Regions from separate parts of the Halopseudomonas sp. T1L2 genome, predicted to be linked through region 1. Evidence: predicted binding sites of a transcription regulator. Region 1 holds the regulator's gene; each other region holds the start of a gene.
The links. The regulator FliA, encoded in region 1, starts transcription of late flagellar genes. The targets are predictions, from matches to a motif close to CTAAAGTTTNNNNNNNNNNNGCCGNTAA.

Region 1 (4,169 bases):
AGGCTGCGGCAGCCGCACTGCCATCACCATGCAGGGCGTCAAGCAACTGCTCGAATTCATCGTCGGTGATGTCACCCTCGGCAGCGGCAGGTGCCGCAGCGTCAGCCGGACCAGCCTCGGGCTCCGGCTCAGGCGCTTCTGCAGCAGGCGGCTCGCTTGTTGCCTCATCCGCCGATGCGGGCTGAGCCAGGGCGGCCAACGCATCCAGCAGAGCAGGCGCAGCAGGAGTCGGCTCCTCGCTCTCTCGCACCTGGGCAAACATGCCATTGACCGTGTCCAGAGCCTGAAGAACGACGTCCATCAACTCGGGCGTGACGGTACGTTCGCCCTTGCGCAGAATATCGAATACGTTCTCGGCGATATGGCAGCAGGCAACAAGGGCATCCAGCTGGAGAAAGCCGGCCCCGCCCTTTACGGTGTGAAAGCCGCGGAAGATAGCGTTAAGCAGATCCATGTCGTCGGGCCGGTTTTCCAGCTCGACCAACTGTTCGGACAACTGCTCGAGAATCTCGCCGGCCTCGACCAGAAAGTCCTGGAGAATCTCTTCATCCGCATCGAAACTCATGCACCCACTCCCCTCGGGCGTGTTATCGGAAGGCCACGCAATGCCGCCTTGAATTTCCATCTCGGCGCTGCGCAGTCACTCAACGTTGCTGCCAGGCAGCGACCTTGAGCAGTCAGACCGGCCGCGCGCTCAGCGTGCGGCAGTTACAGCTGACATCAGAATCCCAGGCTGGAAAGGAGGTCATCAACCTCATCCTGACCGGAAACAACGTCTTCCCTTTTATCGGCATGAATTTGCGGACCTTCACCCCTGGAGGAGGATTTTTTTCCGTCCCCGGGAGATTCACCATGATTGATGCCGGTAATGCGGTCGACCTGTCCCGCCATTCGGACCAGGTTGACCAGGCTCTCTTCGACATCATGCACAAGCGTAGTCACACGCTTGATCACCTGGCCGGTCAGATCCTGATAGTCCTGAGCCAGCAGAATATCGTTCAGATTGGTGGACAGATCCTTGCTGGTCGATTCGGTCTGCTCAAGGAACTCGCCTACCCGGCGGTAGAGGTCGCGAAACTCGTCCGCCGCCATCTCCCGGCGCTGCAGCCGCTGCCAGTCTGCCTTGAGGGCGTTCGCCTGCTGCCCCAGATCAGCGACCTTGGGGACGCTGGCCTCGACCAGATCCATGGTCCGGTTGGCCGCCTTGTCGGTCAGCTGAACCACATAGTCCAGCCGGTCAGAGGCATCGGATATCTTGGAAGTATCGTTGTCACCACCCAGCGCGTGGGTCGTGTCGATCTGAAAATTGACGATGGCATTGTGCAACGCGCGGGTGAGCTGCCCCACTTCGTGATAAAGACCACGGTCGCGTGCCTGATTGATGGCATGAATGACCAGCAACGCTTCACCGAAGTTGCCGCTCTCAAGGTGACCAACCAGCTGGTGCGCATTGTCCTTCAGCGAATGCTCGAATTCCTGAGCGGTCGCCTGGCCGGGATCCTTACTCAAAGCCATAACCTGTACCCCGGTTGATTATTATTTAGCCTGAACTCGCTCAAAGATTTTTTCGATCTTTTCTTTCAAGGCCTGAGCCGTAAACGGCTTGACCACATAGCCATTGACGCCCGCCTGCGCGGCTTCAATGATCTGATCTCGCTTGGCCTCGGCCGTTACCATCAGCACCGGCAGGTGCTTGAGCCGCTCGTCGGCCCGCACAGCGCGTAACAGGTCAATGCCGCTCATGCCGGGCATGTTCCAGTCAGTCACCAGAAAATCGAAACTGCCGCTCTGCAGCATCGGCAACGCGGTGTTGCCGTCATCGGCTTCGGCTGTGTTGGTAAACCCAAGGTCGCGCAACAGGTTCTTGATGATGCGCCTCATCGTCGAAAAATCATCAACGATGAGAATTTTCATATTCTTGTCCAAGTCGACCTCCGTACAAACCAGGGAATGTGCAGGCCTGCACCCCAAAAACCCATCGCAAATAACCAATCAAGCCATAAAAGAAGCTCTGATCAATCAGCTGGAAGCCAGCAGGCTGATCGGATGCACCCTCGAAAACGCCACCTGGACGTCCGGCCCGAAGCCACTACCTGTCGAGCAATCCGAGCATTGTCCGGATGTTGACGACAAAATCAATCATTTCGCCAGCTCATCAGCTTCGAGCGCAACCTAGCAGCACATTGACTGTGCAACTGACTGACCCTGGATTCACTGACACCCAGCACGGCGCCGATCTCCTTGAGGTTAAGCTCCTCATCATAATAAAGCGACAGCAGCAGTCGCTCGCGCTCGGGCAACGTGTCGATTGCCTCGATCAAAGCCGCTCTGAAACGCTCATCCTGCAGCCCGGACGCCGGTTCCTCGCCGCCCTGCACATCTGCCGGCGCACCCGACTCAAGCAGATCATCAAAGCTGAACAACTTGCTGCCGGCGGTATCACTGAGAATCGTATAGTACTCTTCCAGGCTCATCTCCAGCTCGGCGGCAACTTCGTGATCCTTGGCGTCACGCCCGAGCCGCGCCTCGACCGCGCGCATCGCATCACTGACCATCCGCGTATTGCGGTGTACCGAGCGTGGCGCCCAGTCGCCCTTGCGCACCTCGTCCAGCATCGCACCGCGAATGCGGATGCCGGCATAGGTTTCGAAACTGGCGCCCTTGCCGAAGTCGAATTTGCGGGAGGCTTCCAGCAGCCCGATCATACCGGCTTGCATTAGATCCTCCACCTGCACACTGGACGGCAGCCGCCCCAGCAGGTGGTAGGCAATTCGCTTTACCAGCGGCGCATACTGCTCGACGAGTCGATCCTGCTCACCGCGAGAACTCTGTGCTCGTGTATACATGCTCAATCCGCCAGCCTGTGCTGTCATAGGCCAGACCCTGTCGGTTGCACCAGACGTTCGACGAAGAACTCCAGGTGTCCTCGCGGGTTGGCCGGCAGCGGCCAGGCATCAACTTTTTGTGCAATGGCGCGAATTGCCAGCGAGGCCTTGCTGCGCGGAAAGGCTTCAAACACCGCGCGCTGCTTTTGCACTGACTTGCGCACCGCCTCATCAAACGGAACGGCTCCGACATACTGAAGTGCAACGTCAAGAAATCGATCCGTCACCTTGGCGAGCTTAGCAAACACCATGCGGCCCTCCTGCGGCGTGCCGACCATATTCGCCAGCACGCGGAATCGGGTCATCCCGTAATCACGGTTGAGCAGCTTGATCAGGGCGTAGGCATCGGTAATCGACGTTGGCTCGTCACATACCACGACGAGCACCTCCTGCGCCGCCCGCACAAAGCTGACTACCGAATCACCAATGCCGGCCGCCGTATCGACGATCAGCACGTCGATATTGTCACCGATCTCGCTGAACGCCTGAATCAGGCCGGCATGCTGCTGATGGTTGAGGCTCACCATGTTGGCGGCACCCGAGGCGGCCGGCACAATACGAACACCGCCGGGGCCGGTGACCAGAACGTCGCGCAGATCGCACTTGCCCTCCAGCACGTCGGCCAGCGTTGCCTTTGGCTTGAGCCCCAGCAGCACGTCAACGTTGGCGAGACCAAGGTCAGCGTCGAGCAGCACAACGCGCCGTCCCATCTCCGCCAGAGCAAGGCTGAGATTCACCGACACGTTGGTCTTGCCGATGCCACCCTTGCCCCCGGTGACCGCGATTACCTGAACCGGATGTTTGCTGCCCATCTGCGCTGATTACCTTAATCCTGTGAAATTGCTTAACTGGCCCGCTGGCTGTTCATCATACCGGCAAATACGTCGGCCATGGTCTGATCTGCCGGCGCATCATTACCTGCCATACTAACTGCACGACTCACCAGCTGATGCCCGACGGCGCGGCTGATATCGTCGGGAATGCGCTGGCCATCTGCCAGATAGGCTACCGGCAAACCCTGCTCCATCGCCAGCCCCAGCGATTCACCGAGCGTTGCGGCCTCGTCCACTTTCGTCAGAATGCAGCCCGACAGACCGCACGCCTTGTAAGTATGGTAGGCCGCTTTCATCACCCGGTGCTGGCTGGTCGCCGGCAGCACCAGCAGATTGCGTACCCGACGCCCCTGACTGGCCAGGGTGTCGAGCTGGCCGCGCAGGTAGGGATCGTTGGCCTGCAGGCCGGCAGTATCAATCAGAACCAGGCGCTTGCCGGCGAAATCGGCCA
Region 2 (4,169 bases), 110 kb from region 1:
TGGGGGCGCCATCGGCCTGTACCAATGCCGATACCAGGCTGCTGATATCCATGCCCGAACCAATACCTGTAATAGCCATGATGCTTACCTCGCGACCGTTTATTGACGGTTCGCCTGCCGAAAGGAGTATTCCGGTCTAGTCAGGCAAGTTGCATGCCAGCAAAACCGGCAGCAGAGGGTCAGGCCTCTGCTTCAAACAGTACACTGCGAATCTCAGACAGGTTTTCTGCCAGTCGCAGCGCTTCTTCCGAGGGAATCTGGCGAATCACATCACCGCTACTCGCCTCGGTTACATTGATAACCATACGGCCGCTGTAATCATCCAACGCAAAATTGATGTCACGGCGTACCGTCTGAACAAAATCCTGAATATCCGACACGGCCGTTTCCAGCTTACCGCGTTCAATCTCGGCGGGCTGAGTCACGGCCTCCTGAATTTGCGTAGCCACCGCTTGCAGCCCTGTGGCCTGCTGCGGCTTGGCTACTCCCGCGTCTCCCGCTGCCGGGTTGGCTGGGCGCACTACGTCAAAAGGTTTGATAGAACCCATATCCATGGTGACTACCTCACAACGGAAAAAGCGGAGAGAGGGTTAACCTCTCTCCGCAGTATAGCCCTGTCTACCCTTAGCCCAGCAGGCTGAGGACAGCTTGCGGCAGTTGGTTAGCCTGGGCCAGCATGGCAGTACCGGCTTGCTGCATGATCTGGTTTTTGGCCAGATTGGCAGACTCGGCGGCGTAGTCGGTGTCCTGAATACGGCTACGAGCGGCAGAAGCATTTTCTGCGATATTCTGCAGATTACTGATAGTAGAGTCGAAGCGGTTCTGGACCGCACCCAGCTGCGCACGCTGACTATCAATTGTAGCGATAGCGCCGTCAATGACCGAAATTGCGTCCTGGGCTGCATCTGCTGTCAAAATATTCAGCGATTCAACACTGACCCGACTGCCAATATTGGCACCCGTAATTTCACCAACATCGGCGCTGCCATCGTCGGTAAGGCTAAAAGAGCCCGTCGAATCAAAAGTCAGCGTACCTACAGCCTGCATCGCAAAGTCTGTATCATTCAGAGTCTCCGCCGAGCTGAAAGTGCCATCCGAAAGCTGGACTTTAATAGCTAGCGTCTCGTTAGCCGCGTCCCCGTCGGCGTCATCGTCAAAATTCTCAATCTGGATATTGTCGCCATTCTTGGCGCTTACAACCAACTCTTTATCGCTATTAATCGAAGCTGACAGGCCGTTAGCTCCTGAGTCTGCATTGATCGCATCGCGGAGTGCCTCCAGATCCGTGGTCGCATCACCCGATCCAGCGATCTGAATGGTAGTCTTACTACCGCCGGCCGTGCCGATATCGAAGCTCACCGCCGCGTCGGCCGCCAAACCCAAGTCAGTACCAAAAGAGATCGCATTTTTTGCCGACGCGGTCACCCCGGTCTGGCTTGAGATCTGATTCACTTTGCCTGCCAGATCGCTTGCAGAGTCGTTGGCCGCAACATCAAAGGTCCCGGTCCCAACTGCGCCATTGACGGTCACAACACCAGCATTGTAGGCGGTCGCCGCTTTCGCGGTTGCCAAGTCTGCCGCCACAACAACCGTACCTGCAACGCTGCCATCATCGCGAGAACGGAAGGAGCCAAGAGTTTCAGTTGACGCATCGGTCAAAGTGACGCTAATGGTCTCGTTTGCTTGCGAACCGACCTGAAATGCTGCCGAACCAAAGCTACCGTCAAGAATCTTGCGCCCACCAAAAGCGGTTGTATCAGCGATCCGCGTTAATTCTTCTTTAAGCTGATTTACTTCCTGATTCAGCGCGTCGCGCTCTTGAGCTGAGTTTGAGCCGTTAGCAGACTGCAGTGCGAGGTCACGCATGCGCTGCAGAATATTAGTGGACTCCTGCAGAGCACCTTCAGCAGTCTGTGCAATGGAAATACCGTCGTTGGCGTTTTTGACCGCTACGTTCAAGCCATTGATCTGGCTGGTCAGACGATTGGAGATTTGCAGGCCGGCTGCATCGTCTTTGGCGCTGTTGATGCGCGAGCCGGAGGACAGACGCTCCAGGGAAGTGGACAGCGCGTTGGACGAGCCATTCAGGTTACGCTGAGCATTCAGGGAAGCGATGTTGCTGTTTACTGTAAGAGCCATGATGAGTACCTCGACCTAGTGATGTTTGCCTGAGCTTACGACTCGCGGGCCGGCTTTGCCCAGGCACCCATTGAGTTCGCATTCGATTACTGTATCGGCGCTTTGCGAGCGACCTTTAGCCTTTTTTGCAATCTTTTTTTCTGATTTGCCATCAATGACTTAGGGCACCTCGGCGTATTCCTGCTGGCAGCTGTCAAAAACCCAGCGCCACAACTGCATCAAAGCTGTTACCTATATCGTTCATACCACGCCGATCTTTAGCCGTATTTCAGCCAATCCATGGCCGTTCGTCGGTCTGCGCATGCCCTGGCGGACGCGACATGCGTCCCTACGGATGGAGTGTTTGCGAGGACGCGGTGCGCACTGCGGCGGCGGTTACATCTGGTCATGCGGAAGGACATCACAGGTCGTGTCCGTGCAGTGGTTATGCGCGGAGTGAATGCGAGTACGCGCGCGACCTATCTCATCCTGCGGATGGGAGGTAAGCCGATGATCAGTCGGGGACCATGGTCACAGGGACCACAGTCAACATACAAGGGACACGACAGGTCGTGTCCGTGAGGCATTTGCCGCGCCGCGGTGACTAGTGCTCTCCATGACATATAGATGAAGACAGACAAAAGGCAGGGGCGATGCAACGCCCCTGTCATCTGACTGGGGTTAGCTGTGAGCACTGCGGTCGTCGCCCTGCGTCGGCAAGCCCACTGATATCGAGGTGCCCATGTACGCTGAGAAAGCTGTTGTTCGCGTGCACCGTGATTTGCAGGTGCACACCTGGTTTTACCCCAACCCGGCCAGCGACACGACAATCATTCTGGTCAACGGCTCGCTGGCGACCAGCGCCGCCTTCGGCCAGACGCTGCGCTATCTGCAGCCGCTGTGCAACGTGGTGTTGTTCGATCAGCCGTACAGCGGTCACTCGCGCGCACACAATCCGTCCATGCCGCTGATCGGCAAGGAAGACGAAGCGCTGATTCTGCTGGACTTGATCGAGCACTTTCGCGCCGATCAGGTGCTGTCGTTCTCGTGGGGAGGCGTGGCGACCATGCTCGCGCTGGCGCAGCGGCCATCGCGCATTCAGCGTGCGGTGATTACCTCGTTCTCACCAGTCCTGAACCCCCACATGCAGGACTACCTGAGCCGCGGCAAGACGCATCTGGCCGCCTGTGACCGGCAATCGGTCGCCATGTTGATCAACGACACCATCGGTGAACACTTGCCCTCTTTATATAAGCGCTGCAACTTCCGCCACGTCAGCAGCCTGGAGGAACACGAGTACAGCCAGATGCTGTTTCACGTGCGACAGGTGCTGGAGCTGGATGCCGGGCAATACATGAGCTGTGTGCGCAACATCGATATACCGCTGCTGTTTGTGAACGGCGCCTGGGACAAGTACACCAGCGCAGAAGACGCACGCTGTTTCGGCGAGTTGGCGAGCGATGCGCGTTTTGTCAGCATTGCGCATACCGGGCACTTTCTGGAGATGGAGCACAAGACGGCGCTGCAGGACACGCGCGCGGCGGTAGCAGGATTTGTGCTGGGCGATACGGCCGGCGCCGACAGACAGAAACTGGCGCTGGCTGGCTGAACTCCGGGACGGCCGAGTTCCAACTCGGCCATAGCGCTGCATTCCTGCCTGCTGGTCGAGCGGGCGCTCGACCTTCCCGGAAACCGCCTGCCCTGACGCTGTTGTATGACGCCGAGCTCCCGCCAGCGTAGGGACGCGACATGTCGCGTCCGCCGGTGCACCATGTCCAGGCCTGCCGCATGACCTGGACCTGATGCATCAGAGCTTTACGGATTCAGCGAGTCGAATACCGTCTGCTCGTTGTCAGCCGCCTGAGCGCGCAGGGCAATCAGTTGCTTGATCTTGCGGTGCGGGAAGACATAGAACTGGTTGGCCTCCACCGCCTTGACGGTCATTTCAGCTACGTCAGACGCCTGAATCCTGCCTTTGGCAACCGCAGCCTTGGTCATCTCGGCACGCTTGAGTGCCGTTTCACTGAGGGCAACGGTATCAGCCTTGTCCG
Region 3 (4,169 bases), 1.5 Mb from region 1:
CGTCCAGCGCCACTACCAGCTCGCCGGCCTTGATATGACTGCCATCGCTGGCGGGAAGCGCGGCGATGCGGCCTGCCAGCGGTGCGACCACGGTAAAGCGACGTGGTGATTCCAGCTGGCCGTACAGGGTCAGTCGGGGCTGGAAGGCGTCAGGTGCAATGGCTTCGGTCGCAACCCGCCAGGCGCGCTCCTGGGTGCCCAGCGGCTCGGGTTGATCACGGGTGACGCGCAGCAGGATGAAAATGATGATTCCGACGACAACAATCAACAGCGGTGTGAGACGTTTACGCATTCCTTCTCTCTTGTTCTTTCCTGCGGGCGTAAGGGTCTCTCTGTATAGCGTGTGACGGCGATGGTCGCAATAGCGCTGAGTGTCGCGGCAGTGTCCTTGCGGACACTGCGCAGATCAGTGACTGCTGCCGATCTCCCGCTCGAGGCGGTCGAGCTGCTGGGCGACCTGGACACTGGCCTGTTCCATGTCCAGGAGCAGCCGGTGCAGCCTGTCATTGTCACCCTTGAGAGCGGCGTCGCGCGCCTGCAGACCGCATTCATGTACCTGGCGATGCACGTTTTCCAGCTGACGATATGCCGGCAGGTGGCTGTACAGGTCAGCTCCCTGGCCACGGTAATACCATTGCCCCAGGCGGCATTCGTGGTGATCGGTGAGTGATTGGCTCAGGTTGCCGGCGGCGATGCGCTGGTATAGATCCATCTTCCAGACCACATGATCGAGCTTTACGGTCGACAGAAAGCTGCGCGTGGCAGAGCTGTTGATCACCTGCTTCATCCGGTCGGCATGGTCGATGACCTGATGGGTTACCTGATCAATCTGCTGGGCAGAGGCGGCGATTTCCAGGCTGCTCTGCATGGATTCCTCAGCCATGCCGGACAGGGTCTGGCTCTTTTCCATTACCTGGGTTACCAGAACCTCAATGTTTTCGCTGGCGTGCTGGGCCTTCTCGGCGAGACTGCGTACCTCATCGGCTACCACGGCAAAGCCGCGACCCACTTCGCCGGCTCGTGCTGCCTCAATGGCCGCATTCAGGGCCAGCAGGCTGGTCTGTTTGGATATGTCCTGGATGACGGCAATGAAGGCACGAATGCGGCCGGCGGTTTCGTCAAGGCTGCTGGCAGACTCGGCATTGCGTTCGGCATGGTTGCCCACCGTGTCGGAGCGTGCCTGCAGGCTGCGCACCGCCTGCTGGGTCTGGGCGAAGATCTCGCTCAGCGCGGTCAGGGTCTGTTGCTCATCCATCAGACGGCTCGCTGCGCCGGCCACCGATTCGCGCACATCCTGGACCAGATGATCCCCCATTTCCCGGCAACCGAGCAGCTTCTGGGACAGGGTCTGCTCGCTCTCGGCAATGCCGATACGCGCATCGAACTGCCGTTGTCGTTCGTCCAGTTGTGCCGTCAGGGTGCCGAGTTGCTCCTGCAGTTGCCGGTTCAGTTCTTGGGATTGTTGCAGCTCTGCGCGTAATTGACGGCTTTTGAACACGTTTTGCTCCTGGATGGGCAGGGAGGGGTATAGGGACGATACTGTTATCGGGCCGACTCGGACCTGCTATCGGCTGGGTAACATGAAACTTTAATGATGCGTTGATTCGGCTGGCAGATTATTGATTTGCGGCAGGATTTGCCTTGTCGCTCAGCGTTGGCAGCGGCTATGGTCCGACATATCCGCAGTCGATCAAGCTTCACCGGAGCACGGCACAGCGACTAGGGTTGGGAAAACAAAAAGCGCCCCGCGCCAAAGCCGCCCGGGCAGACAATGGAGAGCATGCTGTGGACACCGAATTGCGCTGGTTGAAGTCGTATCCGTCGGACGTGAATTGGGAGCTTGCCTATACCCCGGAGGCCATTCCGGCGTTGCTGGACGCGGCCGTCACCGAGTTCCCCGATAATCCGGCAATCGACTTCCTTGGCCACAAGCTTACCTACAGCGAACTCGACGCGCTGGTCTCCCGCGCGGCCTGTGGTCTGCAGAAACTGGGTGTTGGCCCCGGCGTCCATGTGGGGCTGTATCTGCCCAACTGCCCGCATTACTTCATCGGTTTTCTGGGTGTGCTGCGCGCCGGCGGGACGGTGGTGAACTATTCACCGCTGGATGCTGAACGCACCCTCGAGCACAAGATCGAGGACAGTCAGACCGACATCATGCTGACGCTGGATCTGGAGGCCTTTTACCCGCGTATGGCGAGCCTGATGACGCGCACTCGGCTGCGTCAGCTGGTCGTGGGCAGTCTGGTCGAGTTCTGTGGTGAGGTCAGCGACGAGCAGCGCCATCTGCTTGGCAAACCGGCGATGGTGGCCTGGGGCGATCAGTGCTGCAGTTTTGCCGAGCTGCTGGACAATGCCGGCGATTATCGGGAGCACCTGCTGGCCGATCCGGCCAACACGCTGGCTGTGCTGCAATATACCGGCGGCACCACCGGCGTCCCCAAGGGGGCGATGCTGACCCACGGCAATATCACAGCCTCCTGTGCCCAGCTGCGCGAGGTGTTGCGTTCGGCGATCGTGCCCGGGCAGGAGCGGGTGCTGGCAGTGCTGCCGCCGTTCCACATCTACGCGTTGATGGTGAATATGATCTTTGGCCTGCGTGCTGCCGCCGAGATCTACCTGCACCCGCGTTTTGACGTGCTGACGGTACTGCGCGAGATCAGTCAGAGCCGCATTACCACCTTCCCGGGCGTGCCGACCATGTTCATCGGTCTGCTCAGCCATCCGGAGACCGACAAGCACGACTTGTCGTCGCTGAAAATGTCCAACTCCGGTGGCGCGCCGTTGCCGGTCGAGGTTCAGCAGCAGTACTTCTCCCGTTCCGGTTGCGCCTTGCGTGAGGGCTGGGGGATGACCGAAACCACCACCAGCGGCACCTTTACCCCGCGCGACGCCCAGCCGCGCCCCGGGTCATGCGGTGTGCCGGTGCCGGGCACGCAGATTCGCATCCTGCCGCTCGACGGCGGCGAAACCGAGCTGCCGATCGGCGAGCGTGGCGAGGTCTGCATCAAGGGGCCGAATATTACCGCAGGCTACTGGAAGCGCCCGGACGCGACGGCAGAGGCAATGACTGCAGACGGCTTCCTGCGTACCGGTGATGTGGGCTACATGGACGAGGATGGTTACGTCTACATCGTCGATCGTACCAAGGACATGATCCTGTGCAGCGGCTACAACGTCTATCCGCGGGTGATCGAAGAGGCCATCTACGAGTACCCGGGCGTTGAGGAGGTATCGGTCATCGGGGTTGATGACCCCTATCGCGGGCAGGCGCCGAAAGCCTTTATCAAGCTGCGTGCCGGCGTCGAGCCCTTCGACTTCGAAACCCTGCAGGCGTTTCTCGCTTCGCGTCTTGGCAAGCATGAACGTCTGAGCGCGATGGAAATTCGCGCGGAGCTGCCGAAGACGCCGGTGGGCAAATTGTCGAAGAAGGAGCTCTACGAAGAGGAGCGCCAGCGGCAGGCCGCCCCGGCGACGGCCTGATCGCGATGCCCTGACTCAGGCGGAGAGCCGCTGGGTCAGGGTGCTCAACTCCCCGGACAACTCATGCAGGGACTGGCTGGCGCGAGCGGTGTTGTCGACTTCGCTCTGGTTGGCTGCGGCAATATCGGTGATCTCGGTGATGTTGCGGGTAATGTCCTCGGCAACGCTGGTCTGTTCGTCGGCTGCGGTTGATATCTGTCGGTTCATGTCGCGGATCGACTCGATCGCGACGGTGATCTGGGTCAGGCGCTCACCCGCCAGGTTGACCTGTTGCATGCTCGACTCGCTGCGGGTCTGACCGATGGCGATGGCCTTGACCGCGGCGTCGGCCCCGGACTGCACATCATTGATGATCTGCTGAATTTCAGCGGTTGATTCTGCGGTGCGCTTGGCCAGCGTGCGGACTTCGTCGGCGACGACAGCAAAGCCGCGTCCGGCCTCACCGGCGCGTGCCGCTTCGATGGCCGCGTTCAGGGCGAGCAGGTTGGTCTGCTCGGCGATCCCCTGAATCACATCCAGTACCTTGCCGATGCGATTGCTGTCTCCTTCCAGGCGCCGGATAACCTCGGTGGTCTGGGTGATCTGTGCGAGCATGTCCTGCATCGCCTGGATCGTGTGCTGCATGACCCGGCCGCTTTCCTGAGCATTGCTGTCGGCATCGTCTGCGGCGCGGGCAGCCTCGGCGG

Region 2: ACZ5WQ_RS08500 (flagellin) is a predicted target of FliA. The motif match lies at 2,231-2,258, and genes of this name have one in related genera.
Region 3: ACZ5WQ_RS15275 (methyl-accepting chemotaxis protein) is a predicted target of FliA. The motif match lies at 1,565-1,592, and genes of this name have one in related genera.

Annotation. Positions count from the first base shown of each region.
Region 1 covers NZ_AP040865.1:1,716,647-1,720,815, forward strand. Annotated here, with positions in the region: gene ACZ5WQ_RS07950 (chemotaxis protein CheA) at 1-565, opposite strand, end outside; gene ACZ5WQ_RS07955 (protein phosphatase CheZ) at 721-1,515, opposite strand; gene ACZ5WQ_RS07960 (chemotaxis response regulator CheY) at 1,537-1,914, opposite strand; gene ACZ5WQ_RS07965 (RNA polymerase sigma factor FliA) at 2,136-2,873, opposite strand; gene fleN (flagellar synthesis regulator FleN) at 2,870-3,697, opposite strand; gene flhF (flagellar biosynthesis protein FlhF) at 3,730-4,169, opposite strand, start outside.
Region 2 covers NZ_AP040865.1:1,825,179-1,829,347, forward strand. Annotated here, with positions in the region: gene fliD (flagellar filament capping protein FliD) at 1-79, opposite strand, end outside; gene ACZ5WQ_RS08495 (flagellar protein FlaG) at 180-554, opposite strand; gene ACZ5WQ_RS08500 (flagellin) at 625-2,139, opposite strand; gene ACZ5WQ_RS08505 (alpha/beta fold hydrolase) at 2,861-3,727, shown strand; gene ACZ5WQ_RS08510 (SDR family NAD(P)-dependent oxidoreductase) at 3,934-4,169, opposite strand, start outside.
Region 3 covers NZ_AP040865.1:3,219,850-3,224,018, forward strand. Annotated here, with positions in the region: gene ACZ5WQ_RS15270 (efflux RND transporter periplasmic adaptor subunit) at 1-292, opposite strand, end outside; gene ACZ5WQ_RS15275 (methyl-accepting chemotaxis protein) at 407-1,498, opposite strand; gene ACZ5WQ_RS15280 (long-chain-fatty-acid--CoA ligase) at 1,786-3,483, shown strand; gene ACZ5WQ_RS15285 (methyl-accepting chemotaxis protein) at 3,499-4,169, opposite strand, start outside.